3 regions of the Glutamicibacter soli genome follow, and region 3 is predicted to be linked to each of the others. Evidence: predicted binding sites of a transcription regulator. Region 3 holds the regulator's gene; each other region holds the start of a gene.
What was found. The regulator LexA, encoded in region 3, represses DNA repair genes until DNA is damaged. The targets are predictions, from matches to a motif close to TCGAACANNTGTTCGA.
Positions count from the first base shown of each region.

Region 1: the regulator LexA is predicted to act here: its motif matches at 2,212-2,227, upstream of ACTX90_RS02445 (HNH endonuclease signature motif containing protein).
Region 2: the regulator LexA is predicted to act here: its motif matches at 2,992-3,007, upstream of uvrA (excinuclease ABC subunit UvrA).

Region 1 covers NZ_CM125969.1:500,929-507,955, forward strand. The annotation lists gene ACTX90_RS02425 (HNH endonuclease signature motif containing protein) at 227-709, shown strand; gene ACTX90_RS02430 (hypothetical protein) at 768-1,115, shown strand; gene ACTX90_RS02435 (hypothetical protein) at 1,510-1,815, shown strand; gene ACTX90_RS02440 (hypothetical protein) at 1,808-2,047, shown strand; gene ACTX90_RS02445 (HNH endonuclease signature motif containing protein) at 2,269-2,931, shown strand; gene ACTX90_RS02450 (hypothetical protein) at 2,928-3,356, shown strand; gene ACTX90_RS02455 (hypothetical protein) at 3,353-3,724, shown strand; gene ACTX90_RS02460 (hypothetical protein) at 3,721-4,032, shown strand; gene ACTX90_RS02465 (hypothetical protein) at 4,245-4,550, shown strand; gene ACTX90_RS02470 (PD-(D/E)XK nuclease-like domain-containing protein) at 4,531-5,352, shown strand; gene ACTX90_RS02475 (hypothetical protein) at 5,345-6,109, shown strand; gene ACTX90_RS02480 (single-stranded DNA-binding protein) at 6,102-6,668, shown strand.
Region 2 covers NZ_CM125969.1:2,168,570-2,175,596, reverse strand. The annotation lists gene ACTX90_RS10310 (MbnB/TglH/ChrH family RiPP precursor modification enzyme) at 1-189, opposite strand, end outside; gene ACTX90_RS10305 (hypothetical protein) at 186-413, opposite strand; gene ACTX90_RS10300 (outer membrane protein assembly factor BamB family protein) at 631-2,139, shown strand; gene ACTX90_RS10295 (phosphatase PAP2 family protein) at 2,236-2,898, shown strand; gene uvrA (excinuclease ABC subunit UvrA) at 3,021-5,891, shown strand; gene ACTX90_RS10285 (HAD hydrolase-like protein) at 6,002-6,703, shown strand; gene ACTX90_RS10280 (lysophospholipid acyltransferase family protein) at 6,704-7,027, shown strand, end outside.
Region 3 covers NZ_CM125969.1:1,217,839-1,224,865, reverse strand. The annotation lists gene hisH (imidazole glycerol phosphate synthase subunit HisH) at 1-278, opposite strand, end outside; gene hisB (imidazoleglycerol-phosphate dehydratase HisB) at 279-899, opposite strand; gene ACTX90_RS05815 (histidinol-phosphate transaminase) at 921-2,027, opposite strand; gene ACTX90_RS05810 (LysM peptidoglycan-binding domain-containing protein) at 2,118-2,471, opposite strand; gene lexA (transcriptional repressor LexA) at 2,728-3,447, shown strand; gene ACTX90_RS05800 (ATP-dependent DNA helicase) at 3,560-5,557, opposite strand; gene hflX (GTPase HflX) at 5,550-7,027, opposite strand, start outside.

The DNA.
Region 1 (7,027 bases), 720 kb from region 3:
CAGAGCTTCCCCGCAGCGCTTATAAGAAGCTCGGGAAGGTCGCCTATAAGAGGTTCCAGGCGTTCACGTATGAGCCGTCTGAGGCTGAGGTGTTGGAACTGTTCCGCACGATTGTTTACGGGGACCCTACCGGCGATACAGCAGTACGTCACCTTATGAACCCTACTGAGTGCGAGCATCACGCGTCAGTTCAACGACGGCTAGCTGCCGCATAGGGATGGTAGTCATGCGCAAAACACTGCCGATAGCTGAACGCCTAGCTGCTAGAACCGAACGTCAGGGCGACTGCTTAGTGCTGACATCATCCATTCTCAGCAACGGGTATGGGTCGATACGTGCTGATGCTCCAAGCCGAAAGAATCTCAAAGCTCACCGGGTAGCTTACGAGCTCCACTACGGCCCTATCCCAGATGGGTTGGTGATCGACCATATCTGCAGAAACCGATCATGCGTAAATCCTGAGCATCTTCGGGCTGTGACTAAGAAGCAGAACTCTGAGAATCGGTCTAGGTTCAATGCTTCAACTGATTCTCACGTTCGTGGTGTTCATCTGAACAAGAAGGCGAATCTTTGGGGAGTCCGCGTGAAGCATAACGGTGTCACTCACTGGGGTGGCTATTTCAAGACAGTTGAGGAAGCGGACAAGGTTGCTACTGATTTACGCAATCGTTTGCATACTCACAATGACGCTGATCGCGTCACCAAATAAACGAAACCCACCAGCGGCTATCTGGTGGGTTTCTTCATTCCCGAAAGGAACAAACAACATGAGTAAGTCTAACCGATTCGATCCTGAGGCTGGCAAGGACTACGGGCGTTGCCGCGACTGCGATTTGACTCTGGAAACGAGAGAAGATGCTGAGTCTCATATGCATTCCAGCATGCAAGACGATGGCCGCGGTGGTCGTGCAAGCCATTCCGTTTCGGTTCTGAACCCACCACGACAGGCTCGTATCGATAGCGAGGTTCGTTGGGCGGTTTCAGGAGCCTTAGATGATGCCGTGGCTCAGTTGGAGAGGCTGTTGCGTGATGCTTCTGAGGATGAGATCAGTTCGGCGTTGTCTGGCTACCCGGATTTTCGGGATGCTTGGGAGGGGTTCTGTGATGAGCGGTAAGCCTTTGCCAGTGCCGATGGTTTTGGATGATCGTGCTGAGTGGTTTGAGGCGGCGAATAAGGGTATGGATGCTCTGATTGCCAGGAACTTCTCATTCACTGCGGACGATCTGAGGGACATGATTCCAGCCCCTTCTAATCCGAATTGGGTTGGCGCGGTTTTTACGGCGTATCAGTCGATGGGTTTGATCCGGTATGTGCAGCATGAGCGGTCGCGGTCTAGGTCGCGTCGTGGTGGTGCTGTAGCCCGGTGGGCGGCGGTGAAACAACGTGGATGAAATCGACTTTGAAACCCGCGCATGGGTTGCTGTTATCGGCCTCATGTCTGCACTTCTATTCGTAGCCTCGGTGAAGATCGTCGGGGCTTTACTCATGCTCACAGTAGGGAAAATCTGATGGAAAAGAATGTTGACGTTGAGCGGTTGAATCGGCACCTGAGCGAGTTGGCTTGGGCTCCAACTGTTGAAATTAGTAGGGCTGAGCTCGTTGCTGTCCTGTCCCGCCTCGAACAGGCTGAACAGGCCGTCGCAAGAGTGCGTGCGAAGCATGCTGAACGGGTTCTGGTTTATCCGAACGGAGCCGAGGAACACTATTGCGCTGCCGAAGAAAACTCAGCATGGCCATGCGATACCATCCGCGCCCTGGACGGTGATGGATGCCGGTTGGCTGACGACGCGCTCGGAGGTGACAACAATGGCTGATCTGTACGAGTTCAAAATGCGGTACGCCCAAGCCGATAAGACCGGTTACTACCACACCCGCTGGGATCAGGGTGGCGTCGCCGAAGTCATCGCATCGACCCGCGAAGAAGCGCACCAGAAGCTCTTGACGCTACTGGGCAGCTGCCCCCGCGGATTCGGATGGGGCTGGGCAGTCAAAATCCTATCCATCCGCGACCACCGAATCGTAGCCAAGGAGAAAACCGATGGCTAAGCAAATCTGCAAGGACTGTGCAGGCCGTGGATGGATTGCCGGGCCACTCTACGCACTGGAAGGTAGCTACAAGTGCCCCACCTGCGACGGCGCGGGTAAGGTCCACCGACCCCGCTGGAAAGTCGCGTGCATCAATTGGAGCCACCCCGGCGTGCCGAAAGCACTTGCATATCTGGTCGACAAAGACGGCTACTCAGTATTCGGCAGAGTATTCCCCACCCATGCCGAAGCCATCCGTTACGCCGACCGGGCCGCAAGATCAGGAGGTCCCAGCAATGGCATGCAAAGTTGATGACTGCGACGGAAAAGTGTTTGGGCACGGATGGTGTCAAAAGCACTACAACCGCTGGCGCAAATACGGCGACCCGGAGAAAGTCAACATCATCCGGGGAAATGATACCTCCAGATTTTGGGGGCATGTAGACAAGAGTGGATCGTGCTGGCTGTGGACTGGCCGTCTGAACCACGCGGGTTACGGGCAGATACGCATGGGTTCCATGAAACAAGCTCACCGAGTTTCCTATGAAATGACATTTGGTCACATACCCGAAGGTCTGGTAATTGACCACCTATGTCACAACCGTTCATGCGTTCGCCCGGATCATCTGAGGGCGGTCTCGGTGAAGCAGAACTGTGAGCATAAAAAGGGTGCAAGTAGGAGCTCAAAAACTGGCGTCCTGGGCGTATGGGTCGATTCAACTCGAACACCAGATAAGTTCTCAGCTGCTGTCAGGCATAACGGGAAGAAATATCACCTAGGGCTATTTGACTCGTTGGAAGATGCCGAATCTGCTGTCATCGCTAAGCGTCTGGAATTGTTCACGCATAACGAAGTGGACAAAGCCCATCACGCCCGCACCACCAAGAACGGAGACAACAAATGAGCGAAGTGAAGAAGTTCAAGAGTGCCCTAGATAGCCCGGTGACGCTTGAAGTTGAGGGGAACATCAATTCCCAGGGCGTTTTCTTGGCTGTTGATAATAGCACGATCCTACTCGCCCCGTCTGATGCGCCTGCCTTGTGCCTGGCTATCCTCGAAGCGGTGGGGGTCACTCGACAGGGGGAGGACTTCCTAGCCGGCGCGTTGGAAAGCTTGCAGTTCCACATCGAGGAACAGGAACGCGCTACCGCCGAAGCTCGGGAGCGGGTGGAGTTGGAAGCCGAAGCGCTGGAACTGTTCAACGTTGTGCGTGAACACGACGGGGAGCCCAGGGTAGCAACTTGGGACGGGTTCCATGCTGGAACCATGGAAGTCTACTTACTTCTCGCCCGCCGTGCCCGTGAGCTCGCTAAGGAGGCCACCAAGTGAACCAGCCCCCGCTAAACCCGGACGCTTTTGATGCTGCTTGGGAGGCGCTGTATGAAGCGTTTTCCGGGCGGATAGGTGATCTGAACGGCAATGACTGCGAGCGCATGGCTGAGACTGCGATCACCGCTTATCTCGCCGCCGCGCTGCCGGAAGTGACCAACGTCGAGCAGTGGGACGCGTTGCCCATCGGCACTATGGTTCGCGTTCACTTCAACGGCAATTCCGAACTCATCATCCGATGCCCAGCTAATTCGGGCGCCGGAATCGGTGGCATGTCATTTGTCGGCGGGCGCTGGTGGACTGAAGTGTTCACCGTATGGAGTGCAGACAAACTCGAAATCAAATACATCCCGGAGGTGAAGCGATGAGCATCCTCGAAATCCTCGAAGCGCACACGGTGAAGCGTCCGTGGAGTGAAGCGTCACGGATGCGGTGTAAGTGCGGTGAAACCGTAACCGCTGAGACAGAGGGGCAACTGTACGCCCTGCATCGCGCTCATGTTGTGCAGGTGCTCGAACAGCACGAACGGGAAGCGAAGGCCGGTGCGGTCGAGGGAACGGCAAAGTATCTACGGAAGCGGTTCAAACGTGTGGATAACCCTGAGCACATTTTCGGCGCGAACCTAGCGATCATGCTCATCGCCGAACATGCCGAAGAGATCAGGAACCCCTCATGATCGGTTCTTGGTTTTGGGAGTTCATATTTTCCGCTTACACGCATTGGATGCACTCATGGCTATAGGAGGCCAACAATGACTGGTAAAACCCGTTCGTTTGAGCGACCAACCCTACCCGTGTTCCAAGCATTCTGTGCTTGCGGATGGGTCGGCAAAGAGTGGTCGTTTGAAGCCACCGTCAGGGAAGAACAACAGGAACACAGGTGCGAACAATGAGCGACTACACGCCAACCACCGAGCAGGTACGTCACGCCTACCTCGACCACATGGAGTTTGCGGCTCATGTTCGCGGAGTTGACTCGTACGACAAAGAATCAGGTGACGCATTCGACCGCTGGTTAGCCTCAGTGAAAGCCCAAACGATCACAGATGTTGCCGACCAGATGCGTGACAAGTTCACAGCAGCATGGTTACGCGGCAAAGCACGAGAATACACGCACGGCCCTCGCAAAATTGTGGGGGCCTTCGCAATATCCGAAAGCAACCAGGAGGCCGACTGTGGCGACACTGATTTATGACTTGGATGAAGTCGAGTATCACGCGCACGAGGCTCTTGGATCCACGAGTATCAAGACTCTTTCGGATACGGGGATCAGCATGGCCGAGGTCAGAGTCATGCTGTCCACGAATGAGCACAAGCGGGTGTTTGATACCGGCACGTTGGCTCACGCATTGATCCTCGAAGGAAGCCTTGACCGGCTCGTGGAACGTGTGGACGTGGACGCATGGCGAACCAACGACGCGAAACAGGCGAAAGCCGCCGCTTATGCTGCGGGGAAGATCCCGATCAACAACAGCGAGGTCGATTCGATTCTTGCCCCGGTGGAACGCATGGCAGATAGCGTCATGAACCACCAGCTCGCATCCTCGTTGTTGACTGACTTCCAACCGGAGGTTAGCGCGTTTTGGGAGTCCGATGGCACACCGTTGAAAGCTCGTTTTGACGCGTACCGGCCAAACCACGGGCAGATCATCGACCTGAAAACAACCCGGTCAGCACGCCCCAACGACGTCCGCAAGTCAATCAGCGACTTCGGCTACTACATCCAAGCGCAACACTACTTGAACGGCGCACAGGCGGTCACAGGCTTCGTGCCCGACTGGAAGTTCATCTTCGTGCAAAACTGCGAACCCTACACGGTCAGTGTTGGTTCACTCGACCCCGAAGCGCTCCGACAAGCACAAGCACGCATCAACATCGCACTACGCCGATACCAGGAAGCCCAGTCATCGGGTAACTGGCCAGGCTACGAAACCGAATACACCTACACCCTCACGCCGTGGGAAAACATCCGAAACGAGGAAATGGAAAATGAGTGAAATTGTCCGCGTCGAACCGCAGCAGATCACGATGGCCGAGCAGATGCAGTGGTCGCAGATCGTCACCGAGGGCGACCTTGTGCCGCAGGCTTACCGTGGCAAGCCCGCCAACGCTTTAGTAGCTATCGGGCTTGGGCAGGCCATGGGGCTCGCGCCGGCAGAGTCCTTGTATCGCATCGACGTGATTCAGGGGAAGCCCACCGCCTCCGCTGAACTGATCGCGTCGAACGTGCGCAAGGCTGGCCACAAACTCCGCGTGGAGGTCGACGAGCAGGCCAAGAGCGTCCGGGCAACTATCTGGCGTGCCGACGACCCGGAGTACCCGCACACCGTGGTCAGGGACATGGCGTGGGCGCAGCAGATGGGGTTGTCCAACAAGGACAACTACAAGAAGCAACCCGTGACGATGCTTCAGTGGCGTGCCATCAGCGCGGTTGCCCGCCTCGCGTGTTCTGAAGCGCTCTACGGTGTCACGTACACGCCGGACGAGATGGAAGACATGGGCGAGATCAAAGCCCATTCCCCGCGCACCCCACAGCCAGCGCCAGCGCAAGAAGCACCCACGGTGCCGATGATCAACGAAGCCCAGTGGGGTGAGATCGTCACGGCCGCGACCGCGAAGGGCATCGAAAACCCTGGCGCGTTCGTCGCCCAAACCCTCGGGCGGCAGTTGCCCGGACCGAACGCAATCAAGGCAGACGAACTTCCCCTCATCATGAACACCCTCAACGAAATGGAGGCCATCAACAATGGCTAATGACACGGTGATTACCGTTATCGGCAATCTGACTGCGGATCCGGAGTTGCGTTTTACGCCTTCGGGTAGCGCGGTTGCGAATTTCACGATTGCTTCGACCCCGCGAACCTTTGACCGGAACACCAACGAGTGGAAGGACGGGGAAGCGTTGTTCTTGCGGTCGGCTGTCTGGCGTGAGGCCGCTGAGAACGTCGCTGAGACGCTAACCAAGGGCATGCGCGTGATTGCGCAGGGGCGGTTGCGTATGCGTTCTTACGACGATAAGGAGGGGAACCGTCGCACTGTGACCGAGTTGGAAGTGGACGAGATCGGCCCGTCGCTGACTTTCGCTTCCGCCAAGGTGACCCGTACTCAGCGGTCAGGCGGTGGCGGTACTCGTGCACCACAGCAGAATCAGCAGTCGGCTCCACCGCAGCAGGTTACTCCGCAGCCGAATGGTGGGGGTTCTTGGGCTGGTACTCCGGCGCAGGATCCTTGGGGTACTCAGTCGCAGCAGAACCCGGCGCAGGGCAACGGTGGCGGCTGGGGCAACCCGGGCAACGACGAACCGCCGTTCTGAGTTATCCACACCTAATCAACAAGCGCTAACCCAAACCGGGTAGCGCTTTTTTCATGCACCAAACACGGGGCTGGTTTCACATCTTGGGGGTGAGTAACCAGCCCCAAACCACAACCAAAGGAACAACAATGTCAGCAGTAGACACCGAACCAATCCGCCCATGCCAAGGCTGCAAACGACCAACCAGACCCAACGGATGGTCGCCCGAAGAATACCCCGGCACCGTCACCTACGGCGGATACGGGTACTGCACGAACTGCCGACGCGCACAGGTCAAAGAAGAACAAGCAAAGATGTTCGGGGAACCGCAAGCCGACCGCCCAACCACCGAACAAAACAAGGCCTCGTTGCTCGCCTAC
Region 2 (7,027 bases), 950 kb from region 3:
GGCGAGGTGGCTGAACACCGCTTCATCCAGCATGTACCCGTGTGTGTCGGGCCCGGGCTGGAACCAGAAGGCCTGCGGTTCCAGTTCGAGCACGTCCACGCCGTTGTCCGTCCGGGAGAGCACCCCGTCGAGGGCAGGCCAGTAGATCACTCCGACGCCGAGCTCGGGCAGAGCGGTGAGCGGAATCAAGCCAGCTCGTCCATCGGGCGGACAACAAGATCCTCATCGACCATGAACCTCCGGGCCAGATCGAAACGGATGTCGAAGCCCGAGCAACAGGCAGGGCAGCCGAGCCGTCCCAGCACCTCGCGCTGAATTTTCTGCATCTGGTCCAAGTCGTACATCGCCGTGGCGGGAACCGTCACCCTGATGGTTTTGTCATCCAGCAATACCGATCGGTTCAGTCGTTCCATCGCAGTCTCCTGGTTCTCGACGTGGGCGGGCTGCGCAAAGCGCTATCCGCGGGAGTTGCTGCGGCACTCCTGGAACACATGATGCGGGGCAGTCCATTACCCACGTATTACTGGGTACCTCTCACCAATGTTTTCCGGCTGTGGAAAACCTTCCACGAATTTTTCAGTAGCTCATAGGCTGTGCCAATCGACCCAACGGAAGATTCGGGAGCACACCATGAACCACACTGCTGAAAACCGGTTGAAACTGCCAACCGCTGTCGCGGCCTGCCTGATGGTCGGCCTGCTGGCAGGTTGTACGGCACCGCCTGCGCAGCCCGAGCCCCCTGCGGTTGACCGCAGTGCGCAACCGGTCTCGCTTGCCTGGAGCAGCAAGGAGAACGTCGTCTCGGAAATCCAGGTCGAAGAGCAGCTTGGTTTGGCCATCGCCTATGTTGAACGCCAGCGCAAGCTGACACTGGTGGCCCGCGAGCTCGCCGACGGTTCGCTGCGCTGGAAGCGCGAGGCATCGGTGGGGCACAACCCCGGGGGCATGAGGATGAGGCTGCCGGTCTTCGAGCACAACGGAAGCCGGATGGCGGCATTTGTTGAATCGGTGAAGGGGAAATCCGAACGGCTGGTGGTCATTGATCTCGCTACCGGGAAGAACACCTCGGCGAGTATTGAGGTTGACTTCATGACCAACCGTCCCGTTGAATGCGAAGAGACCTGGTGCGTTGAGGGTGACAGGAAATCCGGAGAACCGGTGAACATGCGCTACGACATGGAGAAGGGCCGCTGGAAGCAGCTCGCCGGGGAGGACCTTCCCACACCGAAAAAGAATCCGGACGACCGATTCGTCGGCGAAGGTCTCTCGTCGTCGTCGCAGCGCGGGCCCAGGGAGGAACTGCTCAGCTACGCGCGGGACGGCAAGATCCTGTGGAGCGTGCCCTACGAACAGGTCTTCGACTCGTACTACTCCACGGACAACGGGTGGGAGTGGACTACGTTCGAGGAACCGCAGCAGATCTTCGTCGGCCATGGTTTCCGGATTGACTACCAGTACCACCCCGAAGGCGATGCCTACGTGCAGGACTGGAACAAGGACGCCATGATGGTCGGGATCGACCCAGACACCGGAAAACGCCGGTGGGCGGTGCCCGGCGCGGACCAGGACTGCTCCGGAATCGTTGAGACCCGCCAAGCCCAGACGCGCAGCACCTTCGTCACCTGCAGATTCCACCAGGCGTTGGCTACGGTGCAGCCGTCCACCGGCAAGCGCGGGGCGCTCACGGGCCTCGAATGGGACGTTGCAGGCATCGACGCGACCACCGGCAAGGAACGCTGGGCGTATGACATGCCCGGATACGAGAAAGCTGTGGAACTGGCCAAGGCCAACAACAGAATCCTCGGCGACCAGAAATACGTGATCGTCCCCATGGCCTCGGGATTCGCCGCCGTGGACAGCTCGACCGGGGAAAAGCTCGAACTCTCCCACGTCCTTGGTGACACCGTCTTGTGCACCAGCGACCGCGATTCGGTGGAAGTCAGGCACATCGACGGATACGAACAGACGGCCTACCTGAGGGTGCCGCAGACCGTGCAACCATGCACCCGTGACACGCAGAAGGCCACGAAGGACCTTCCGCTGTATGCGGAGTTCCAGCGCACAGGCAAGGACCAGCAGCGGATCGCGGTGCTCCCGGACCGCGCGGGCATGGTCGCGTACCGCATGCCCGATGAATAGTGCCCCAGGCGGCAAACCCTGCGGGAAGCTTCTCTGGGAACAGGCCTGAAACTTGCTGGAATACCCTCCCAGAAACCAGGCCTACAATCACGTCTCATGACTACAGAATCCGCTCGGGTCACGTCAACGCGGCCTGCCATCCCAGTGCTCATCGCCCTGGGCCTCATGGCGCTGTCACTGCCGGCATTTATAGTCCGCGAACAGCTGTACACAGCGGTCACCGCGGCGGCCGGTTCCTCTCCGGCACTCACCCTGCTGGCGGTGTTCTTCGCCGACGCGGCGTTGCTGCTGCTGGTCTTGTTCACCGCCGGGCTGGCCGTATGGTCATGGTTCAGGGACCGGGCGGCGTTCGCGAGGCTGGTGCTGGGAGGCCTGGGAGTGATCCTCGCCTACGCCGCAAGCAGCACGCTCAAGCTGATCCTGACCGAGGCGCGGCCCTGCCAGAGCATTCACGTGGCCATTGCGGAAACCTGCCCGCCGCACGGGGACTGGTCCTGGCCTTCGAACCACTCGGTGCTCGCCGCCGCCTTCGCGACCGCCTGCGCCTTGGCCATCGTGCGGCTGCGCTGGTACCTGGCCGCCACGGCCCTGCTCATCGCCGTGGCGCGGGTGGGAGTCGGCGCGCACTACCCGCACGACGTGCTGTTCGGTCTTGGCCTGGGCATGCTGGTGGTCCTCGTTGTGTTCAATTTCCTCCCGCGACTTGTCCGTCGCCTGCCCGGAACCGCGCGGATCGCCCAGCAGGCCGGCGGGCACTGAGCCCGCCCGGTGCGGGGGATCGCACGGCGCTCGCCGGTCGACGGTGCGGCCTTTGGCGATTTGCATGTGAGTTGCGTCAGAGTTCACACTCATTCGAAGCAATTTTCGATTAGTATTGCTTCGTGGCTATTACTGCAGAGAGCAAGAAAACTGATCTGACGCGCCTGGTCGTGAAGGGCGCGCGCGAGCACAACCTGAAGAACGTGGACATCGATCTGCCCCGCGACGCGATGATTGTCTTCACCGGCCTGTCCGGGTCCGGCAAGTCCTCCCTCGCGTTCGACACCATCTTCGCCGAGGGCCAGCGACGTTATGTCGAGTCGCTCTCTGCCTACGCGCGCATGTTCCTGGGCCAGGTCGACAAGCCGGACGTGGACTTCATCGAGGGCCTGTCCCCGGCGGTGTCCATCGACCAGAAGTCCACCAGCCGCAACCCGCGTTCCACTGTCGGCACCATCACCGAGGTCTACGACTACATGCGCCTGCTCTGGGCGCGCGTGGGCCGGCCGCACTGCCCGGAATGCGGCGAGCCGATTTCCAAGCAGACCCCGCAGCAGATCGTGGACCAGCTCATGGAGCTGCCCGAGCGAACCCGCTTCCAGATCCTGGCTCCCGTGGTCCGCGCCCGCAAGGGCGAATTCGTCGACCTGTTCGCGGAGCTGTCAGCCAAGGGCTTCTCCCGCGCCCGCGTGGACGGGCAGACCATCCAGCTGACCGATCCGCCGAAGCTGGCCAAGCAGGTCAAGCACACCATCGAGGTGGTCGTCGACCGCCTGGCCATGAAGGAGGAGGTCCGCCAGCGGCTGACCGACTCCATCGAGACCGCGCTGGGCATCGCCGACGGCCGCGTGCTGGCCGACTTCGTGGACCTGGAGGACGACGACCCGAAGCGCATCCGCTCCTTCTCCGAGAACCTGGCCTGCCCGAACGAGCACCCGCTGGCCATCGACGAGATCGAGCCGCGCACCTTCTCCTTCAACAACCCCTTCGGCGCCTGCGCCGCCTGCTCCGGCATCGGCACCAAGCTGGAGGTGGACGAGCACCTGATCGTCCCCGACGACGAGGTGACCCTCAGTGAGGGCGCAATCGCCCCGTGGTCGCTGGGCAAGGCCACCACCGAGTACTGGAACCGGCTGATCGAGGGCTTGGGCAAGGACCTGGGCTTCAGCATGGACACCCGCTGGAAAGACCTTCCCGCCGCAGCCCGCCAGGCCATCCTGAACGGCAAGGACCACAAGGTCGTGGTGCAGTACAAGAACCGCTTCGGCCGCGAACGCAAGTACTCGACCGGCTTCGAGGGCGTCATCTCCTACGTGCACCGCAAGCACCAGGAAACCGAATCGGACCACGCGCGCGACCGCTACGAGCAGTACATGCGCCAGATCCCGTGCCCGACCTGCGGCGGCGCCCGGCTGAACCCGGCCTCGCTGTCGGTGCTGGTGGGCGGCAAGTCCATCGCCGAGGTCTCCGCCATGGACCTGCGCAGCGCCGCCGAGTTCCTGACCACCCTGGAACTGAGCAACCGCGAGGCGCAGATCGCGGTGCAGGTGCTCAAGGAAATCGGCGCCCGCATGAAGTTCCTGCTGGACGTGGGCCTGGAATACCTGACCCTTGAACGCGCGGCCGGCACGCTGTCCGGCGGCGAAGCCCAGCGCATCCGCCTGGCCACCCAGATCGGCTCCGGCCTGGTGGGTGTGCTCTACGTGCTCGACGAGCCGTCCATCGGCCTGCACCAGCGCGACAACCGACGGCTGATCGAGACCCTGCTGCACCTGCGTTCGCTGGGCAACACCCTGATCGTGGTGGAGCACGACGAGGACACCATCGCCGAGGCGGACTGGATCGTTGACATCGGCCCTGGCGCGGGCGAGCACGGCGGCGAAGTGGTGCACTCCGGCTCCGTGGAGGGGCTGAAGGAGAACACCCGTTCGCTGACCGGCGACTACCTTTCGGGCCGCAAGCAGATCGAGATCCCGTCCAAGCGCCGCAAGGTGGACAAGGACCGCAAGCTCAAGGTCGTCGGCGCCAGCGAGAACAACCTGCAGAACGTCAGCGTCGAGTTCCCGCTGGGCGTGCTGACCGCGGTGACCGGCGTGTCCGGCTCGGGCAAGTCGACCCTGGTCAACGACATCCTCTACAAGGTGCTGGCGAACAAGCTCAACGGCGCGAAGCAGGTCCCCGGCCGGCACACCCGTGTGCAGGGCTTGGAGCACCTGGACAAGGTGGTCCACGTGGACCAGTCGCCGATCGGCCGCACCCCGCGCTCCAACCCTGCCACCTACACCGGCGTGTTCGACAACATCCGCAAGCTGTTCGCGGAGACCAACGAGGCGAAGCTTCGCGGCTACCAGCCGGGCCGCTTCTCCTTCAACGTCAAGGGCGGACGCTGCGAGGCCTGCTCGGGCGACGGCACGCTGAAGATCGAGATGAACTTCCTGCCGGACGTCTACGTGCCCTGCGAGGTCTGCCACGGGGCGCGCTACAACCGCGAAACCCTGCAGGTGCTCTACAAGGGCAAGAACATCGCCGACGTGCTGGACATGCCGATCGCGGAGGGCGCCGAGTTCTTCAGCGCCTTCACCCCGATCGCCCGCCATCTGAAAACCCTGGTGGACGTGGGCCTGGGCTATGTCCGCCTGGGCCAGCCGGCGACCACGCTCTCCGGCGGCGAAGCGCAGCGCGTGAAGCTTGCCGCGGAGCTGCAGAAGCGCTCCAACGGCCGCTCCATCTACGTGCTGGACGAGCCGACCACCGGCCTGCACTTCGAGGACATCCGCAAGCTGCTGCTGGTGCTGCAGGGGCTGGTGGACAAGGGCAACACCGTGCTGACCATCGAGCACAACCTGGATGTCATCAAGTCCGCCGACTGGGTCATCGACCTGGGACCGGAAGGCGGTTCGGGAGGGGGCACCATCATGGCCACCGGCACCCCGGAGAAGGTCGCGAAGGTCGCCGAATCGCACACCGGACGGTTCCTGGCCGAAATCCTCTAGCCCGGGGGCGCCGCGAGCGGCGAACCCGGGGGGAACGGGCGGGGGTATATTCGATTTCAGTTATGGATTATTTACCCGCGTCCGCTTCATGGGATGATGTCCTAGTGAATATGTCGGTAACCAGCGTGCTCTTTGATCTGGACGGGACCCTCGTGGACCCTGCAGGGTCCATAACCTCAGGAATCCGCCATGCCTTGGTGGCCCATGGGCTCCCGGATCCCGGCGAGGAAAAAATCGAAGCGTTGGTCGGCCCGCCGCTGCAGATCGGGCTGCGCACCCTGGACGGTGTCACCGACGCGAATATCGACTCGGTGATCGCCGCCTACCGGGCCCGATACTCGGAGGTCGGCATGCGGCAGTCGGTGGTCTATCCGGGCATGCGTACGCTGCTGGACGGGCTTCGGGCCGCCGGCATCCACACCGCGGTCACCACCGCCAAGCCGCTCCCGATCGCCCGTGAGCTGATCGAGGCGCAGTCCCTGGCCGGCAGCCTGGATGCGGTGCACGGTAACACCGGCGAAGGCGGATCCCACGGATCGAGCAAGGCGCACATCGTGGCCGCCGCGTTGAAGCACGCGGATCTGGATCCGTCGCGTAGCGTGGTGGTGGGGGACCGGCACTACGACCTGGACGCCGCGCGCGCGAACGGCGTGAAGTCCATCGGCGTGCGCTGGGGCTTCGCCCAGGGCGACGAGCTGGACGCCGCCGACTACCGGGTCTCCACCGCGGTCGAACTGGCGCAGCTGCTGCTGGGCAGGGACGGCGCGGCCGAATTGAACTTTGAAGAACTGATGCAGGAAGGTGCACGGTAGATGAGCATCTACACCATGACGCGATCCTCGATCCGCGGCATCATCCACGGCATCTGCCGCGCCGAGGTCACCGGCCTGGAGAACGTGCCCAAGGAGGGCGGCTTCATCGTCGCCTCCAACCACTTGTCCTTCTTCGACTCGCTGATCATCCAGGCGCTGACGCCGCGCGATGTCGCATTCTTCGCGAAGGCCGAATACTTCACCACGCCCGGAGTGAAGGGCAAGCTGATGAAGTCCTTCTTCGAGTCGGTGGGATCCATCCCGGTCCAGCGCGGCGAGCAGGCCGCCTCCGTGGCGGCCCTGGATTCGCTGGTGGAGATCATC
Region 3 (7,027 bases):
CCTTCGTCGAAGAAGACCTGATGTCCAACGCAGATTCCGAGCACGGGCTTGCCGCCGGCGATACGGCGACCGATCCAGCGCAGTGCACCGAGCTTGGTCAGCTGGTCCATGACCGATGCGTAGGCGCCGACGCCGGGAACGACCAGACCGTCAGCCGCTTGGACCTTGTCCGCGTCTGCGGTCAGCTCTACCTCGGCTCCGGCGGCTTCAAGCGCACGCACTGCCGAGCGAACGTTGCCCGAACCGTAGTCCAGGACAACAACTTTCTTTTTTGCCACTTAAAGGGCACCCTTCGTGGATGGAATCTTGTCGCCCATGCGTTCGTCGTGCTCGACGGCTTCGCGCAAGGCACGGGCGAAGGACTTGAACTGCGCTTCGACGATGTGGTGCGGGTCGCGGCCCGAGAGCACCTCGATGTGGGCACAAATCTGCGCGTGGAACGTGATCGCCTCGAAAACGTGACGGGTCATCGAACCGGTGAAGTGTCCACCGATCAGATGGTATTCCTGGCCGGCCGGCTCGCCGCCGTGCACCAGGTAGGGGCGCCCGGAGACATCTACAACGGAGCGGGCTAGTGCTTCGTCCAGCGGTGCGTAGGAAGTGCCGAAGCGGCGGATACCCGCCTTGTTGCCCAGGGCAACACGCAGCACCTCGCCGATGGTGATCGCGGTGTCTTCCACTGTGTGGTGTACGTCGATATGGGTGTCGCCGGTTGCACGCACGGTGAGGTCGATCAGCGAGTGCTTGGACAGGGCAGTGAGCATATGGTCGAAGAACGGCACGGTGGTGCTGATCTCCGAGACGCCTGAGCCATCGAGATCCAGTTCAACGAATACCGAGGATTCGCTGGTGACTCGTTCCATACGGGCGCGACGTGCGCCAATCAATTCGGCAGACATGTCTTCCTTCGCTTGTCTTTTCTACTTCTGTGCGCTGAGCAGTTCGGTCAGCCGCTCCAAGAAGGCGGTGGTTTCGGCCTCAGTTCCCGCGGTGACTCGCAGGGTGCCGGCGATTCCGTTGTCACGGATGATGATTCCGGCGTCGAGAAGCCCCTGCCAAATGGCGTGGGGGTCGTCCAGGCCGCCGAAAAAGACGAAGTTCGAGTCTGAAACCGAAGGCTTCAAACCCAGCTCGGTCAAGGTGCTCACGATGCGGTCGCGCTGGGTCTTGATTTCTTCGACCTGTGCCAGCAGAAGGTCAACGTTCTTCAGCGCGGCAATGGCGGTCGCCTGGGTCACTGCAGAGAGGTGGTAGGGCAGGCGGACAAGCCGAATCGCATCGGTGACTTCCGGTGCCGCAGCCAAGTAGCCCACTCGGGCGCCAGCCAGGCCGAAGGCCTTGGACATCGTGCGGCTGACAATCAAGCGCTGGCGACCTCCGAGGAGGCTCAGTGCCGACTTGGTCTTGGCCAGTGAAAATTCAGCGTAGGCCTCGTCGACGATGACCATAGCGTTGGTCTCGGAGGCTGCCTCGTAGACAGCCTCGATGACATCCAGTCCCAATGCCGTGCCGGTTGGGTTGTTCGGAGAGCAGAGGAAAACGATATTCGGTGTGTGCTCGCGTACCTGCGCGGCAGCAGAGTCGGCCGAGAGAGTGAAATCATCGGCGCGTTGGCCGGCGATGTATTCGGTATCGGTTCCGCTGGCCAGCAGCGGGTACATGGAATAAGTGGGGCCGAAACTCATGACGCTTCGACCGGGGCCACCGAAGGCTTGCAGGATCTGCTGCAGGATCTCATTGGAACCGTTCGCGGCCCAAATGTTCTCGCGATCCAGATCGTGGCCCAGGTACTTGGCTAGGAGTTCACGCAATTCCACGAATTCACGATCCGGGTAGCGATTCAGCGTGGCCGCTGCCTTGGAGACTTCTTGAGCGATTGCATCAATCACGGTCTGCGGAAGCGGATGGGTGTTCTCATTGACATTCAGCTGAATTGGTACGTCAATTTGTGGCGCACCGTAAGGGGACAGCCCGCGGAGATTCTCACGCAAGGGCAGCTGACTCAATAGTTCACTGCGGACATTCACGTCATTAAGTCTAATGGCGCAGTCGTCGGTTCAAGAATTGGCGACAAACCTTGGTAACAATACCTGTCGCCATTTTGAGGGTTTGACCGGCTAGTTGGCCAACACCGGGATCTCCAAGGTGTCGCCAACGCGGATCTCGCTGGAGTCCAGTGCGTTGATCTCCGTGATATGCTCCATGGCCGCATTCACGTCGTAGCCTACGGCGTATTCACGGGCGAGATCCCACAACGAGTCGCCCGGGATGACGGTCACGGCCACGGTTTCAACACCTTGCGGCGAGTTGGACGCCGCCTGGGCACTTGAAGTGAACATGGTGATCAGGAATGCGGCGGCGATGGTCAGAATGAACACCGGGACCCCAACCAGCACGGCCCAGCCGCGACGATTGATGCGGATCTTCATGTGTTCTTTGGTGCGTTTCGAGTCAAGTGCGGCGGTTGCCATGACTATTCTCCTCAACAGTGGCATGATGCGAACCTGTCTTCGAATACTGTTTTCGAAGATGTGTTCGATTCTCGTATATCTTTTCTAACAGAACTTCGCGGAAATTGTCCAGACACTTTCGAACAAATCTTTGAAAGACTCCCTCACATCGACTAAGATTTCGAAGTAGAAGAGGAACGAATACATAACATCACTGGCTTCCGACAGTTAGGCATCCGCCCAGCTCACGACCGGTGATTAGGGAAGGCTAAAGGTCATGTCAGCTTCAGAGCGCACTCCCCGATCGAATGCACGTTCGCTGACGATCCGCCAGAAGAAAATTCTCGAGACCATCCAGCGCTCGATCGGAAAGAACGGCTATCCGCCGTCGATGCGCGAGATCGGCGACACCGTGGGCCTCAAGAGCCTGTCGAGTGTCACGCACCAGTTGAGCCAGCTTGAAAAGCTCGGCTACCTTCGTCGTGATCCACGCCGACCTCGTGCCATGGAGATCCTGCTGCCGCTGCAGCTCAGCGAGGATGCCGCAGCGGCCGAGGCGCCCAAGCCAGCGGAAGAGGCCGGCAAGGAAGATGCGAAGATCATTGAGCTGAGCACCTCCGCGGACACCACTATGGTGCCGCTGGTTGGCCGTATCGCCGCTGGTGGACCGATCCTTGCAGATCAGACGGTAGAGGACGTGTTCGCGCTTCCGCGCCAGCTGGTGGGCCACGGAGAGCTGTTCATGCTTCGAGTCTCAGGAGACTCGATGGTTGATGCTGCGATCTGCGACGGCGACTGGGTTGTTGTGCGTCGCCAGCAAACTGCGAACAACGGCGACATCGTGGCTGCATTGCTCGATGAAGAAGCTACCGTGAAGACGTTCCGGCAGCGCGACGGTCATACCTGGTTGTTGCCGCAGAATTCTCGGTACGAGCCGATCCTCGGTGATGCAGCGACCGTCATGGGACGCGTTGTATCGGTCATGCGTTCGCTCTAATCCGACAAATCGAAGAGCGCTGGGGTGCAGTTCAATATGACTGCGTCCCAGCGCTCTTTGCTTCGACACGGGCTCAGCCGTGCCGGCTTCCGCGGAATGAACCAATACCGATCTAGCGGTTCGGGTCCATCCGCTTGAGGACACCGGTGATGGTCTTCTTGTCCACGGTGGGCCACATCGGCGGCAACGAGGCCTTGAGGAAACTGCCGTAGCGTGCGGTAGCCATGCGTGAGTCGAGGATTGCCACGACGCCCTTGTCCGACACGGAACGAATCAACCGGCCAGCGCCCTGGGCCAGACGGATCGCGGCGTGGGTGGCCGAAACCTGCATGAAACCGTTACCGCCGTGCTTCTGCACGTCTTCGGTGCGGGCCTTGGAGATCGGATCGTCCGGACGCGGGAACGGGATCTTGTCGATAATAACCAAACGGCAGGAGTCGCCAGGCACGTCTACGCCCTGCCAGAGAGTCATGGTGCCGAAGAGACAAGTGTCCCGTTCCTCGGCAAACTGCGCTACCAGAGACTTCATGCTCGCATCACCCTGGCAGAGGATCTCGACGTCGAGGCGCTCGCGCAAGATCGCCGCCGCTTCTTCGGCAGAACGCTTCGAGGTGAACAGCGCCAACGCGCCGCCGCCCGAAGCCTTGATCAGATCCTCGATTTCGTCCAGGGTCTCGGCGGCAAGCTGCCTGCCGGGTTTGGGCAGGTGCTTGGCGACATACAAGATGCCCTGCTTCGGATAATCGAATGGGCTGCCGACGTCGATGCCTGTCCATGACGGTGCACCGGCACCCAGGAGCCCCAGTGAACCGGCCACCGAGTCGAATTGCGCGCCGATGGCCAAGGTGGCGCTGGTCAAGATGACGGTACGACCGTCAAAGAGTCCTTCGCGCAGTTTTCCGGCCACGGACAGCGGTGCCACGTTAAGTGTCGCCGGCTGGTTGTCATCCGCCTCGACATAGCCGCGGCCTTCGACAAATTCTCGCGGACGGGTCGTGTAGAGCACCTCCCGGCGGTCTTCGGCTTCGAGCATGCGGATGGCGTCGTCCATGACGGCCTGCATTTGCGACCTGGCGGTCTGGCGACCACCATCGGCCGGCGCGTTGGCTTCAGGCTTCGTCAATGCGAGAATGAGCCGGGCCTGTTCCACGATGTCGTTCAGGGCGATTCCCATGTCCTCGCGCAGGCCGGTCTGCAACAACCCGGTCGGTACGCCGGTCAAGGCCTTTTCAAGTCTGTTGGTGGCTTTGACCAATTCGTCAACGTTGACGGCGCAATGGCGCTTGGCCCCGCCCGCTGCGGTGAGCACCATACGAGCCGACAGTGCCCCTGAGACCGAGCTGGTGACGCGGTCCTGGAGCTCGTGGGCCTCATCGATGATGGCGACGTCGAAGTCCGGGAGCACCGACAGCCCTTCGAAGGCGGAGACCGCCAGCAGGGCGTGGTTGGTAATCACCACGTCGGATTCGGCGGCCCGGGCGCGGGCCATCTCTGAGAAGCATTCATCGGCCATAGGGCATTTCTGGGAGCCAAGGCACTCCATGGCGGACACCGAAACCTGTTTCCATGCCTTGTCGCTGACTCCGGGGACCAGTTCGTCCCGGTCCCCTGTGTCGGTGCGCTCGGCCCATTCGCGAAGCTTCATGACTTCGCTGGCCAGCGGGGAAAATGTCTGTCCCCTGGGCGCGGCGGGCTCATCCATGGAGAACAACGTGCCTTCGTCGTCTTCCGGGTATCCGCCGCCGAGCTTGTACTGGCAGAGGTAGTTGGAGCGGCCCTTGAGCAGGGCCACGTCCATGGGTCGCGAAAGCTTGCCTTTGAGAGACTCCAGGAGCCGAGGTACGTCACGTCCGACGATCTGCGACTGCAACGCCAAGGTTGCAGTCGATACGATTACCGGTTTGGCGCTGGTCTGGGCGTGTGCCAGTGCCGGGATCAGGTAGCCCATGGACTTGCCCGTACCGGTTCCTGCTTGCACCAGCAGATGCTCTTCGTCTTCCAGCGCCGATACAACGTGCTTGACCATTTCCTGCTGGCCGGCGCGCATGGCGCCGCCCATGGAAGTTACTGCGGCTTCCAGCAGGTCAAGGGCCTGCTCTTGCTTATCCATGAAGGTTGAAAGTCTCCAACTCTGCTGCCAACGATTCTCGTACCTTGACGATTAATCTGGTTCCGTTCTCCAGATGCTCGCTTTCAAGGATTTCAGACTCACTCTGATGAAGTTTCGCGATCAGATCCCCGCGGTTATATGGGATCAGCACTTCCATCTGCACTCCCGGGCGCGGAATTGAAGAGCTGACCTTCGCCAGAAGCTCCTTGATTCCCTCACCGGTGTGTGCCGAGACAACCACGGTGTTGGATTCGCGGTTTCGGACCCTTTCAATAACAAATGGGTCAGCCACATCAGCCTTGTTCAGCACGATGATCTCGGGAATGTTCAGCGCATCGACTTCGCCCAGCACCGTACGCACTGCCTGGATCTGGCCTTCCGGATCCGGATGCGAGGCATCAACAACGTGAAGAATCAGGTCGGAATCCGCAATTTCCTCCAGCGTCGAGCGGAAAGCCTCCACCAGCTGCGTTGGCAGGTTGGACACGAAACCCACCGTATCCGCCAGCGTGTAGGTCAGCCCGTCCTCGGTGGCCGCCTGCCGCACCGTGGGATCCAGGGTGGCGAACAGCGCGTTCTCCACCAAGACCCCGGCATTGGTCAGTCGGTTCAGCAGGGAGGACTTCCCGGCATTGGTATAGCCGGCAATGGCGACCGCGGGAACGTCGTTGCGGCGGCGGTTTGCGCGCTTGGCTTCTCGGGCCGGCTTCATCGCCTTGATCTCACGGCGCAATTTTGCCATGCGGTCGCGAATGCGGCGGCGATCCATTTCAATCTTGGTTTCACCCGGGCCACGCGAACCAATGCCGCCGCCCGCGGCGCCCACCCGGCCGCCGGCCTGGCGGGACATGGATTCGCCCCAGCCACGCAGACGCGGAAGCAGGTATTCCAGCTGGGCCAGTTCGACCTGGGCCTTGCCTTCACGGGACTTCGCATGCTGCGCGAAGATGTCCAGGATCAAACTGGTGCGGTCGATGACCTTGACCTTGACAACGTCTTCCAGCGCACGGCGCTGCGACGGGGCCAGTTCGGCATCGACAATCACGGTATCGGCGCCAGTGGAGGCTACGATCTCGCGCAACTCCATGGCCTTGCCCGAGCCCAGATACGTCGACGGGTCTGGCTTGCTGCGGCGCTGCACAACACCGTCGAGTACTTCCGAGCCTGCGGTTTCCGCTAGCGCTGCCAATTCGCGCAGCGAATTCTCCGCTTCGGTGACGCTTCCATCGGTCCAGACTCCGGCCAGCACCACACGCTCAAGGCGCAGCTGGCGGTATTCCACCTCGGTGACGTCTTCGAGCTCCGTAGAGAGGCCTGCAACGCGTCGCAGGGCGCGACGCTCGGCCAGGTCGTCCTGCTCACCGTCATAGGTGGAATAGCCGGAGGAAAAACGGTTCAGGGCGGTCGCCTGACCAGAGAAAATGGATTCATCATCGGATGCGAAATGCTGCACCTGAGGCCCCTGGGCCT